Regions from separate parts of the Lysinibacillus sp. OF-1 genome, predicted to be linked through region 2. Evidence: riboswitches for the same ligand, from Rfam matches in the RefSeq annotation. Region 2 holds a riboswitch; each other region holds the start of a gene.
What was found. A riboswitch is a leader RNA that binds a small molecule or an ion and turns the genes downstream of it on or off. The one in region 2 is predicted to bind S-adenosylmethionine.

Region 1 (3,316 bases), 2.0 Mb from region 2:
TTGCTTTTGAAAGCAATTGATAACGATAATGTGTTAAAGCTTGTTGAACAAGACTAATTTCTTCTTCTGTAAAATTTGGTATTGCATACGTACGTTCCACTAATTGAAATGTACCGTATTTTAAGTAAAGCTCTGTTGCAGGAAGTGCAATATGGCTCACACCGTAATGTTCATATGCCTCAAAAACTTCCTTTACAGTATAGCCCTCCTCTTCAGCCACAACATACTCTTGAAATGCTGTATGACCAAAGACTTGCTTCCATTTTTTATCGACTGATGTAAGTAAGTGTTGAATGGATTGATTGTTGACAAAGACATGACCTTCATTCAGCTCATAAATTAGATAGGATGCAATGTTTTGTGCACTATAGATATTACCCATTTTAAACACTCCTTTATCATCAGTTTTTTTGGAAGAGCAGTCACTGGCTATGCGACCACTCTTCTTCTATATATTCAAAAGTGGGGGGAGCACTTTTGAAAACATTTACCTTATAACAAGAATTTTCGTATTCTTAACTTATTCCCTAGTATATAACACGGAATTAATTAAGTCAATAATACACATAAAAATACTTGGTATTATTTTTAAAAAAGTTCTGATAATTGATGGATTTTATACTTGGTTGATGTAGCAACGTTTGACGCAATGCCAAATGAGGCAATTCGAATGAGAAAATACGTAAACTCTACAACATCCTCCCTTGCGTTCTAAAACTTAAGCTTCTACAGTTTGTTCAGTTGTTGTGGCAAGCGTAATGGCTTGTTCTAAATCAGCAATAATATCCTCTACTGCCTCTAAACCGATGGATAAGCGAATGAGCGACTCGGTTACGCCAGCTTGAATTAATTCATCTGTTGATAATTGCTGATGTGTAGTAGATGCTGGGTGAATAATGAGCGATTTGGCATCCCCTACATTTGCTACATGTGAAAACAGCTTCACGCTATCAATTAGCTTTCGACCAGCCTCACGTCCACCTTTAATGCCAAATGTAAGCACAGAACCGAAGCCATTTTTCAAGTATTTTTTCGCCAAATCATGTGTCGCAAAATCTTCTAGGCCATTATAGTTTACATACTCCACAGATGGGTGGTTTCGTAAATATTCAGCAACTGCCAACGCATTTTCATTGTGTTTAGGGATACGCAAATGAAGCGTTTCTAAACCTTGTAGTAAATTAAACGCTGCGTCAGCACTTAATGTTGGACCGAAGTCACGTAACAACTGTACGCGTAGCTTCGTAGCAAAAGCAGCAGAAGCTGTATCAATTCCGTAACGTAATCCATGGTAAGAAGCATCTGGTTCCGTAAATCCAGGGAATCGTCCACTAGTCCAATCAAACTTACCAGCGTCTACAACAACCCCACCTAAAGTTGTACCATGACCACCTATCCATTTAGTTGCGGAGTGAACAACAATATCTGCACCGTATTCAATTGGTGTGGAACCATAAGGAGAAGCAAATGTACTATCGATAATTAATGGTAAACTGTTATCATGTGCAATCTTAGCTACTGCTTCAATATCTAAAACTTTTAAACTTGGATTACCATAAATTTCAGCGAAGACAGCTTTCGTTTTATCGGTAATCGCAGCCTTAAAATTCTCTGGGTTTGTTTCATCTACAAAAATTGTTTTAATGCCATACTTCGGTAATGTGTTAGCCAATAAATTATACGTACCACCATATAAAGAACTACCTGCTACTATTTCATCGCCTGCTCCAGCTAGATTTAAAATGGAAAATGCGATAGCTGCTGCACCAGATGAAAGTGCTACTGCTGCTGTTCCACCTTCCAATAAGGCCACACGCTTTTCAAAAACATCCACTGTCGGATTTGTAATCCGTGTGTAAATGTTCCCCGCTTCCTCTAAGGCAAAAAGACGTTGCGCATGAGCAGTGTCCTTAAATACGAAAGCAGTTGAGCGATAGACAGGAACTGTTCTAGAGCCCGTCACTGGGTCTGGCTCTTGACCACCATGTAACAGCAATGTTTCTGGTTTAAAATTTGTCATTGTGTACCTCCAATTATTTTTTTACGATGGTACCGGAGATGAGGAGGATTTATGTGTAGAAAACAAAACCCTCTCCTGTTAAGAAGAGGGTTGCGGTTGCAAGTTTTCCTCCCCTTATCTGCCAGATCCAAGTAAGAATCTGTAGGAATTAGCACCTTAGTAAGTTCATCACTTACTGGTTGCTGGGCATCATAGGGCCTATCCCTCCGCCGCTCTTGATAAGAGTATGAGATTCAATTTCCATCGTTGTAACACAGTATAAACATAGAGTTTTTTTCTGTCAATATGTAAATTTTATTTTTTCCGAAACTTCTGTCAGCTCTTATACGTAATATGAACGCATACACTAATTTAGAAAAAAATTTGAAAGGAGTATTTTTATGGTAAAAGCCGTGATCATTTTTCTCTTAGTTGGATATTTAATTGGCTGTATTCACGGCTCTAAAGTGGCACAATTTTTATCGGGGGTTGATTTAAAAAAAGCTGGCCATGGCAATGCAGGTGCCTCTAATGCTACACTTTCCCTCGGCTGGAAATATGGCGTTTTAGTAGCCCTAATCGATATTGGCAAAGGCGTTGTAGCTATTATCGGTGCACACTTTTATTTAGCAGATGCTCCGCATTTAACCGAAGGAGAAATATGGCTCCTGACCTACATTATTGCTGCAGGGGTTATTTTGGGTCATAATTTCCCATTTTATATGGGCTTCAATGGTGGGAAAGGAACTGCCTCTATTATTGGAATTCTACTTGCTGTAGATTGGAAGATTGGTTTATTTGCACTTATTTTATTTGTCATTTTATCCTTTGCAACTAACTATTTAATTGTCGGTGTTCTAGAGTTTTATCTCGTCTTTTGTACGGCAACATATTTATGGATTCCTGGAATTGGCCCAACTATAATTGCTGTCCTTCTTTTTGGCATAGCTATTATCCTGCACATCGAAAATATCCAACGATTAGCGAAGGGTACAGAGCCTAAAGTAACGTCTGCATTTAAGAAAAAGAAATAATATTACAATGGATATTTTTGTATTTTTTATGACCGTATATTTTCTCTTTATCTACTTATATCGCTGTAAAAAGCAGCTATTCTGCATACTTATTTTTTTACAATAAAATAGACAAGTTCTTATCTTAATAAAACATTTTACTAACCGATGTTATGGATAATAATCGTCATATTTATCGTAGAAAGGATGAGAAAATATGTCTTCACCCAATCAAACAGCTACGAAACGGAATTTAAAGCCACTATGGATTGGCTTGGCCTTTGCTTTACTAATCATCATTACT
Region 2 (3,316 bases):
TGCTGGTGTCAATGTACAGCCATCTGCACAGAAAGGGTTATATTTTGGGACAATCCTCGGTGGCATCGTCTTAATTACGTTGATTGTGCTATCGATTCTTGTTTTAGGACCTGAGAATACGTCATCTAGAACATTTCCTAGCTATGCCTTAGCGCAAAGAATATCGATAGGGAATTTTTTGCAGCGCATTGAAATCATCATGGCCTTTATGTGGATTTCATCTATTTATATTCGCACATTTATGTATTTCTATACGACTGTTGTCGGTCTTGCGCAAATTTTAAAAATCAAGGATCATCGTCCTCTCATATTACCGATGGGTCTAATTGTCATTGGGCTTTCTCAAATTATTCATCCAGACATTGTACATTCAACCAATTACAATAATGAAATTTGGCCAATCTTTTCTTTTATAATCACCATTTTATTACCGATACTTTTATTGATTGTCGCAGTTATACGAAATCGCAAAACCAAAGCTCAAAGTACCGAAACGCCTAATACAGAAACAACGAATGACAATCAAAAAGTCTAATTTCTTTTATGGTGAGAAAAGAAATTAGACTTTTTATTAATTAAATATGATATTCAATTTCATCTACAAAATCCCATTCGTATGGTGTTTCTTGGTAAACATAGTAGTTCAACCAGTTAGAGAATAATAAATGCGTATGGGCACGCCATGTATTCATTGGCTCCTGTGATGGATCATCATTCGGGAAGTAATTCACAGGAACAGCGATATCTATGCCCTTTGCGACATCACGGCTATATTCATCGGCTAATGTTGTCGCATCATACTCCAGATGCCCTGTAATCATAATGTTTTTATTATCTTTTGATTGGACGATGAACACACCCGCATCCTCTGAATAGGATAATAATCGTAAGTCTGGATGATTGCGAACCTCGTCGATCGAAACAGAAGTATAGCGTGAATGTGGAGCGGTAAATAAATCACTGAAGCCCCGTACTAAATCCACTGTTAAATCGGTGATTACATGGGAATAGACACCTGAGCATTTAGCTGAAAGTTCTACCTTTCCTATCCCATAATGATGATACAGTGCCGCCTGTGCCCCCCAACAGATATGTAAAACGGATGTCACATTCTTTTTGGACCAGTCCATAATTTCTGAAATTTCCCGCCAATAGTTAACTTCTTCAAAGGCCATTTTTTCTACAGGTGCTCCCGTAATAATCATTCCGTCATAGCGACGGTGACGAATCTGGTTGAACGTTGTGTAAAATAGCTGTAAATGTGATTTACTGACGTTTTTCGACTCATGTGTGGCCGTATTTAAAAAGGTGATATTTACCTGTAGCGGTGTATTCCCTAATAAACGTAGTAATTGAAGCTCCGTTTTTTCTTTTTCAGGCATTAAATTCAATATTAATATGTTTAACGGACGAATTTGCTGTGTTTTCGCACGGTCCTCTTCCATGACGAAGATTTTTTCCTCACGTAAATGTTCTCCAGCTGGTAAATTTTTCGGAATATTAATTGGCATCTTGCGTTCCCCTCTCTTTGATCACTCTCTTTTAGCAAACCTTGCTGACAAATTAAAAAATCCTCCTCATTCCATACGAGATAGAATGAGAAGGATTTTTTCACGTCCACTCTTATCTCTCAAAGGAAAAATCCTTCGCTGGAATTAGCACCTTTCTAACAATTGTTAGAGGTTGCTGAAGCGTCATCGGGCCAAATCCCTCAGCTTCTCTTGATAAGATTATTTAATTACATCGAATTGTAGCATGAATTAGTTAGAATATCAATAATTCATAGAATATTTTGTGATTCAAATGCATGTTCCTCGTTTATTTGATGTACACTAAGCTTGCTATAAGTAGTGTTTCTACATTTAAAATTTATGGTAAACATGCCGTATTTATGTTACCATATAACTTTAGTAACAGAGAGGAACGTGAATACTTTGATTAAAATTGAATTTCCAAAACCTGATGTAGTCATCCGTCAACGTGAACAAGAAGTAAAACCTGGTGATGTGCCTATCACACCATACTTTGGTTTTATTGACTTCCATAAAATCACACGTGATAAAGGCGGCATTTTTTTATTCTATAATGACAAGAATGAGCTATTATTTGTCGGCAAAGCACGTAAAATTCGTCAACGTATTAAAAAGCATTTCGAGGACAATGTATCTCCGATGAAAAATCATCGTGATGAAGTGTTCAAAATTGAGGTCTATGAAGTAGAAGATCCAATGGAACGTGAAATTTACGAAACATATGCGATTAACACTTTCCGCTCCAAATACAATGTAGAGAAAGTCTTTTATTAAGATATCTTGTAAAGAAACCGAAATCTCATTTAATGGGATTTCGGTTTTTGTCTTATATAGAGGTTACGCGATCTATTGGCGTACTCTCGCCGTTTATTCGCAAATCAATCGTGTCTAGCTCAGGATCTTTGGTAATGATTTTATATACATAGGGTTGAGCCTCTTTTCGTTGCTCGCTACCTTCTTTCAGTTGGATGACTTGACTGTTTTCTTCAGCCGCAATACTTGCCAGCACATTCCCTTTCGAATAATAAACAAGATAATACGTAGAGTCATCTTCATACAATAATTGAATCTTATCATTAGCCTCAATTTTTTGTTGAATATTGTCTGGAACGACAGTTACCTCATGAATCATTAGTGATTTGGTAGGCGTTTTAGCGTTACATGCTCCTAACATTAATAAGCTCATTAAACCTAGCAACACGAATTTTTTCACGTTACTCCCCTTCCCTTATGACTATTCTAAGAAAAAAGCTTTACGCTCCTTAGCAATCCAGTCTTCTAATTCCTGATCATCACGTTTTACCAATCGATTGATAAGGACGTCATGCCAAACATAATCCTCTAACAAATAAATATGGACAGGGTCATTGGTGATAAAGGCCATTTCTTGCGTAGATGGAGAGTGACCATAAATCATTTCCTGACCATCTACCGATAAAATAAACCAATGTGGTGTAGACGTTTTTTTCGTGTAGTGTGTAGCTCTATGCTGGTCAATCGACTCTAGCTGTTCCCCTACATATAGGGTAATACCATGAATAGGAACATGCTGTGCCACTTCTTGAATATCTCCCCTTAAAGTATCATACATATCTTCCCACATCGATAGAATCACTTTTTTCTTGGCTTTTTTTAAAAGTGACTGGCAATAGTTGATGATCGCCTCCTTGCCCTTTAGCATGACTACTTTTGGCTCCACTTCCTGCACTTTTTCCTCTAATTTTTCTAATTTCGTACTCATGGATGTAAAATTCGATTGCCAGCGCTGCTGCATTTGCTGTAAA
Region 3 (3,316 bases), 670 kb from region 2:
TAGGCATTAGTATTTTGCCTCAATTGGTCATTCAACATTTACCATCAACGTTAAAAGCAATCCCGCTAAAGCAAGGAGGCTACCGTACCATTGGAATTGCGATGAAGCACCATGCTTCCCCTGTTACTAAGAAATTTGCGGAAATATTAAGTGCTTGGTTAAAAGAGCAAAATAGTACGCTATGATTGTGGCTATTGAAGCACATCCTTACATTACGTTAAAATAGTATTTGTATATATTGTAGAAAATAGGTGAGTGTATGGGGACATTACAAGGCAAAACCGTACTCATTACAAGTGGGGGAACACTTGAAAAATGGGATCGTGTACGAGGGCACACGAATTTATCAAAAGGGACAATGGGCTGTTATTTAGCAGAGGCCGCATTGGCTAAGGGTGCGAATGTAATATATATGCATGGCTACTTTGCACAGCTTCCAGCAAATCACGACAAAATGACATTGGTAAAATTTGAAGGTATTGAGGATTTAGGAGAAAAGGTACGTCATGCGGTTCAGCTACAACAAGTCGATATTGTTATTATGGCTGCTGCTGGCTCCGATTGGGTTATTGACAAGGTTTATGATCAATCCGGTAATTTAATGGAGGAAGCGGGGAAAATGCCTTCTGACGAACCACCTATTATCCATTTTAAAAAGGCACCAAAAGTATTAGGGCAAATCAAGGGCTGGCAACCGAATGTAACGCTAGTGGGCTTTAAGCTAGAAGCTACAAATGATGAGGATTTTTTACTCGCTCGTGCAAGACTGCGTATGGAAGCCGCGCATGCTCAATTTATGGTTGCAAATAGCTCGCAGTCTTTATATGGCGGGGATGAGCCTCATTGGATCGTGCCTGCTGAGGGACAATCAATTAAGGTGATGGGCAAGCAACAGACAGCACAAACTTTAATGGAATGTTTGCATAGGGAATAACGTGATGAACTGTGGAGAAGGTCATACTTCTACACAGTTTTTTTCTTTGCCATTGTGGTTAGATAGACTGACATAGCATACAATACGATAGGATTATGAGTGAATTGTAACAGAGAGGATGCTATTACAAAGTATTCAGCTAGGTTTTCTAATATTTTATATTGACATTCGGATAACAGAATTATAGAATTATTTTCAAGAAACGCAGTACTCTTATCAAGAGAGGTGGAGGGACTTGGCCCCATGAAGCCTCGGCAACCGAGAAGATAGGTGCCAAATCCAACAGATGGTGTCTGAGAGATAGGAGGGGCTATCAATCGGTTTGATGCGTTGGCCTCTTTTGTACAACTAGGAGAATAAAGAGGGGGTGTATCGTATGGCTCAATCGGCAAAGGTAGATGATAAAAAATTAGAGGCAATTGCTAAGGCAATTCAAAATCTTGAATTTGGTGAAGTGAATATTACGATTCAAGATGGTGTGATTGTGCAAATTAATAGGCTTGAAAAGCAGAGATTTCCACAGAAGAAATAATGCTCATTTCAGTTGAACGATGTGAAAAGGCCACTAATAAGCATGGTTTCCATTGCTTACAAGTGGCTCTTTTTTATGGAAATTAGCTATAAAAGCTTTTTGGAATTGGACCGATATGACGACGATGATAGAGAAGGGGTTCTTTTTGAGAATTTGTAATGTCTAGCACTTGCCCAATAAAAATAGTATGATCGCCTGCATCTATTTGCTGAAATGATTTACATTGTAAAATAGCTGCTGTATCATGTAAAATCGGTAGCCCAAAAGTAGAAGTAGACCATTTAGCTTGAGCAAAGCGATCCGGGACTTTACTTGCAAATAATGTACATAAATGCTCTTGATTACTCGCTAAAATATTGACAGCGAATTTTTCCGCACCCATAAAGTAAGAATGGAGCTGAGATTTTTTATCAAGTGACCATAAAATAAGTAGTGGGTCAATGGAAACAGATGCAAAAGAATTGACTGTTAAGCCAATTGGATTCGTTTCATGACATGCTGTCACAACCGTTACACCTGTAGGATAGTTACCTAATGCCAATTTAAAAGCAGCTACTTGATCTGTCATTCAAATCACCTCTTTATAGTTAGTCATAAATTAGTTAACGGAGTTAGTAGGTAAATTGCACTTTTTTTCATACCATATAGTAACTCCTTTTCTTAAGTAAATTTTAAATCAATTAAACATCCAGGTAAAGCTAATGGGGGAAAGAAAGGGGAATTGCCATGACTTTATATTTTGATCATCTGGTACATCAAGTAGAATCACCAGAAAATATAAAGGTTTTCTTCAATAAACGAAATGTCCGTACAGTGAACGGTGGTCAACACACGATGTGGGGGACTTATAATACGCTAAGCTATTTTGGCTTAAGCTATATTGAACAAATCGCTATTTATGATCGTGATTTATTTGAGCAAGCGGCTCTGTACCCTTATTCCCTACATTATACGTTTAAACGTGATCGTGAGCGCCAAGGATTTTCACGAATTGCCTTGCGCACCAAAAATATTGAAGACGAGGGTCAACGATTGCGTGCATTGGGCTTTGAAGTATATGGTCCCGATGCTTGTAGCCGAACAAGACCAGATGGCACGACACTAGAATGGAAGCTATTGCATTTTGGCATGCCCAACCTTTCATTGGATTTTCCATTCTTAATTGAATGGGCAGATGAAGATGAGGAACGTTTGGCACAATTAAAAGCTAGTGGTGCAATCGATGAAAACCAAGCCATCACAATGGAATCTATTCAGTTTTTTGTCAAGGATGTGGAGGAGACGGTTCAGCTTTGGCAAAAGGTATTACAGCTACCCGATTCCGAGCAGCATGAGCAATTTGTGTCACTACAGCTACCAAATATGCGCTTGGATTTTTATGAGGAGACGGCAGCATCTGCCATGACGTTAGGGCATTTAAAAGAAGGACCCATCGGTGTAACATTGAAAGATCCACACCGAACAAAGGAAACATTAGTTTGTCCAGGTGCTTTTTATTGGATTAATAGATAAATTAAAAATCCACTTCAATTGTTGAAGTGGATTTTTATGTGCAAACATGTCAAAAAGCGGATTGAGCACTATTCATCTACCTCATCCACTTTCAATTTTGGAGCTTATAATTTTACAACATTTGATGCCTGGGGTCCTCGATTGCCTTCCACAACATCAAATGACACCTTCTGACCTTCTTCAAGTGTACGGAAGCCTTCCTCCTGGATGCCCGTAAAATGTACAAATACATCTTCTCCATCATCACATTCAATAAAGCCATAACCCTTTTCATTATTGAACCACTTTACGATCCCCTGTTGCATAAGCATTCGCCTCCAATGCGCTTGAATGTAAAA
Region 4 (3,316 bases), 2.2 Mb from region 2:
CAGAGGCTATAGACATTGTAAAATCACTGGTGCAAGAGTATGACGTTATTATCGAAGGTTTTCGGCCTGGTGTCATGCAACGCCTTGGCATTGGCTATGAAGCTCTAAAGGAAATAAATCCAAAGGTTATCTATTGTGCGATTACTGGTTACGGACAAACTGGACCTTATAGCAATCGACCTGGACACGATAATAACTATTTATCTTTAGCAGGCTTACTCGATTATTCACGCCATAAGGATAAAAAGCCTGTCTCCATGGGGGTTCAACTAGCTGATATAGCTGGAGGGACAATGCATGCCGCAATTGGGGTACTGGCTGCTGCCCTTCATCGTGAAAAAACAGGCGAAGGACAATTCATAGATATTAGTATGACAGATGCTGTCTTTTCGCTGAATGCTATGTATGGTGCTGCGTTTATTGGGGGTGGTCGTGTACCACAGCCAGAGCAAGAAATTTTAAACGGAGGCAGTTACTATGATTTTTACAAAACAAAAGATGGACGCTTCTTCTCTGTCGGTAGCTTAGAACCTCAATTTCGTAAACTGCTCTGTGAAGCACTCGACATTCCTGAGTTGATTGATAATACCTTTAATGATTCTTACTATACGCAAATACGCTTTAAAGAGGCTGTTCATGATGCCTTTCTATCAAAGACATATGAGGAATGGCTTGAGGTATTTAACGAGGATTTTGAAGGTTGTGTAGAGCCTGTACTCACTTTTCCAGAAGCATGTGAGCATCCACAGTTGAAGGCTCGCGGCATGATCGTCGATATTCCAAAAAGCGATGGCACCATGCAACAGCAAATTGCTTCTGCCTTTAAATTTGATGGCACTGAGCCTGAGTACAAGTATGTCGGTGCCAAGCTTGGAGAGCATAATGAAGAAGTATTAACTGCACTTGGCTATAATGATGAACAAATTGCTAGTTTACGAGAAAAGGGCGTTTTAGAATAACGGAAAGGTTCAATTTGGAAGTAGGCAATTTTCAAATTGAACCTTTTTATGGCTGCCTGCTCATTGACATCCTCAGTAACATAAGCATAAATTATTTCACTAGAAAAAACGCGGCTACCAATGTACTCCTGCTGTTATAACAGTAAATGGATTTATTTTTCTAATAAAACTTTTTAAAAGAAATGTTGACATATAATTCATCAAGCATTATAGTATTGTTTAAATCTTAACAGACAATTAAATACGATAATTTCTTCTTATCCAGAGAGACTGAGGGACAGGCCCAATGAAGTCTCGGCAGCGGGTTATTAACATAATACCGTGCCAATTCCTGCAAATGTACTTACATTTGAAAGATGAGAAGGAAGTAGTTTCTTCAATAGTGGGGACCTTCCTTTTTTCTTAATCGATAAGAACAAAAGGAAGGTCCTTTTTGTTCTTTATTTTTAAATAGGGAGTTGAGCAAGTAAATGATTGAATTTCAGAATGTAGCGAAAACCTTTAAATTTGGTGATCGTGAAGTGAATGCAGTGAAAGATGTATCTCTTTCAATTCAGCAGGGAGAGATTTTTGGAATTATTGGATTTAGTGGTGCAGGAAAGAGCACATTATTGCGACTTGTGAATCTATTAGAAAGTCCAACCCATGGCACTGTTCAAGTACAAGGTGTTGATATTAATTCGCTCACACCAAAAGAGGTAAGAAAGCTGAGAAGAAGAATCGGCATGATTTTTCAAAATTTCAACTTATTCTCCTCAAGAACGGTAGCTGGAAATGTAGCCTATCCACTTAAGCTGGCGGGAGTGCCTAAAAAAGAAATTAATGAAAGAGTTGCAGAACTTCTTAGTTTTGTTGGTCTTACAGAAAAAGCGAACGATTACCCTGAGCAATTATCTGGAGGCCAAAAACAGCGGGTTGGCATTGCGAGGGCGCTTGCTACCTCCCCTGATATATTAATTTGTGATGAAGCAACCTCAGCGCTCGATCCAGATACAACTGGGGAAATTCTCCGCCTTCTCAAAAAAGTAAACAAGGATTTAGGAATCACTATTTTGCTAATCACACATGAGATGAATGTCATCCAACAAATATGTGACAGAGTAGCAGTCATGGAAAATGGAGCAGTAATTGAATCTAATTCAGTTTTTGATATTTTTACAAATCCACAGCATTTAACGACTCAACGGTTTATTCAATCGGTTCAGCAAGATCGACCATCTGCATCTCTATTAGAGGAATGGAGAAAAAAAGGCGGCAAAAATTTATACCGTGTTATTTTTAAAGGTGATATTGCTAGCGATCCTATCCTTTCTCGCGTAACAAGAAAATTTGATGTGGACGTTAATATCGTCTATGGCTCTGTCCGAGAAATTCAGGAGAAGTTCTATGGGAACTTGCTCGTCTCATTTGAGGGACATAGCGATAAAATACCTAGTGTTCTTACTGAATTACAAGACATTGTAACTGTTGAGGAGGTAAAATTCAATGAAGGTTGATTGGACGACTTTTTGGCCCCGTATTTTTGAATCTACGGGTGAAACGATTTTAATGGTTATTATAACCCTTATCTTCGGTTCTATTCTTGGTATAACAATAGGTTTACTACTATATGTGACACGAAAAGGAAATATTTTAGAGAACAAATTCGTGTTTCAATTGTTAAATTTTTTAATTAATATTATTCGCCCAGTTCCATTTATTATTTTTCTAGTGGCCATTAGCCCATTAACAAGAATGGTTGTTGGAACAACGATTGGTACGTGGGCAGCAATCTTTCCGATGACGATTGCCTCATCATTTGGTATTGCGAGAGTAGTAGAGAATAACTTAGTTAGCATTGACCCTGGGGTAATTGAAGCCGCAAAGGCAATGGGAGCAAGTCCTCTACAAATTATTTTTACTGTATTAATTCCAGAGGCACTTGGACCGTTAATTTTAGGCTTAACGTTTGTGACAGTCGGTTTAATAGATTTCTCTGCAATGGCTGGTACAGTTGGCGGAGGCGGTTTAGGTCATATTGCTATGACATATGGTTATCAACGCTTTGATGGAAGTGTCATGCTTGTGACCGTTATTATTCTTATTATTCTTGTACAAATTGCGCAGTGGATTGGGAATAAGCTATCAAGAAAAATTATGCGACGGTAAGAAGGACATTTTTCATTTGAATAAAACAACGAAAGAGGAGATTAATAATGAAAAAGTGGTTTAGTATTTTATTAGTTTTAACAGCCGTATTAGCATTGGCTGCCTGTGGGTCTGATTCAGCTACAGATAATGCTAAAAAAGAAGAAAAGGTAAAGATTGGTGTAACTGGAACAGATGGTGAAGTATGGCCGATTTTAAAAGAGAAAGCT

Region 1: linked by a shared signal. The riboswitch ahead of NV349_RS01975 (O-acetylhomoserine aminocarboxypropyltransferase/cysteine synthase family protein) and the one ahead of metA (homoserine O-acetyltransferase MetA) in region 2 are both predicted to bind S-adenosylmethionine.
Region 3: linked by a shared signal. The riboswitch ahead of NV349_RS08135 (YezD family protein) and the one ahead of metA (homoserine O-acetyltransferase MetA) in region 2 are both predicted to bind S-adenosylmethionine.
Region 4: linked by a shared signal. The riboswitch ahead of NV349_RS01015 (methionine ABC transporter ATP-binding protein) and the one ahead of metA (homoserine O-acetyltransferase MetA) in region 2 are both predicted to bind S-adenosylmethionine.

The regions. Positions count from the first base shown of each region.
Region 1 is NZ_CP102798.1:402,377-405,692, reverse strand. Features, by position in the region: gene NV349_RS01980 (hypothetical protein) at 1-382, opposite strand, end outside; gene NV349_RS01975 (O-acetylhomoserine aminocarboxypropyltransferase/cysteine synthase family protein) at 719-2,020, opposite strand; SAM riboswitch class I at 2,132-2,245, opposite strand; gene NV349_RS01970 (glycerol-3-phosphate acyltransferase) at 2,401-3,033, shown strand; gene NV349_RS01965 (DASS family sodium-coupled anion symporter) at 3,230-3,316, shown strand, end outside.
Region 2 is NZ_CP102798.1:2,386,375-2,389,690, forward strand. Features, by position in the region: gene NV349_RS11545 (GerAB/ArcD/ProY family transporter) at 1-535, shown strand, start outside; gene metA (homoserine O-acetyltransferase MetA) at 576-1,511, opposite strand; SAM riboswitch class I at 1,621-1,731, opposite strand; gene NV349_RS11555 (nucleotide excision repair endonuclease) at 1,881-2,306, shown strand; gene NV349_RS11560 (hypothetical protein) at 2,359-2,745, opposite strand; gene NV349_RS11565 (TrmB family transcriptional regulator) at 2,767-3,316, opposite strand, start outside.
Region 3 is NZ_CP102798.1:1,717,669-1,720,984, forward strand. Features, by position in the region: gene NV349_RS08125 (LysR family transcriptional regulator) at 1-185, shown strand, start outside; gene NV349_RS08130 (phosphopantothenoylcysteine decarboxylase domain-containing protein) at 260-934, shown strand; SAM riboswitch class I at 1,145-1,241, shown strand; gene NV349_RS08135 (YezD family protein) at 1,311-1,466, shown strand; gene NV349_RS08140 (flavin reductase family protein) at 1,549-2,034, opposite strand; gene NV349_RS08145 (VOC family protein) at 2,193-2,978, shown strand; gene NV349_RS08150 (cold-shock protein) at 3,083-3,283, opposite strand.
Region 4 is NZ_CP102798.1:203,553-206,868, reverse strand. Features, by position in the region: gene NV349_RS01020 (CaiB/BaiF CoA transferase family protein) at 1-959, shown strand, start outside; SAM riboswitch class I at 1,214-1,322, shown strand; gene NV349_RS01015 (methionine ABC transporter ATP-binding protein) at 1,430-2,455, shown strand; gene NV349_RS01010 (methionine ABC transporter permease) at 2,445-3,107, shown strand; gene NV349_RS01005 (MetQ/NlpA family ABC transporter substrate-binding protein) at 3,155-3,316, shown strand, end outside.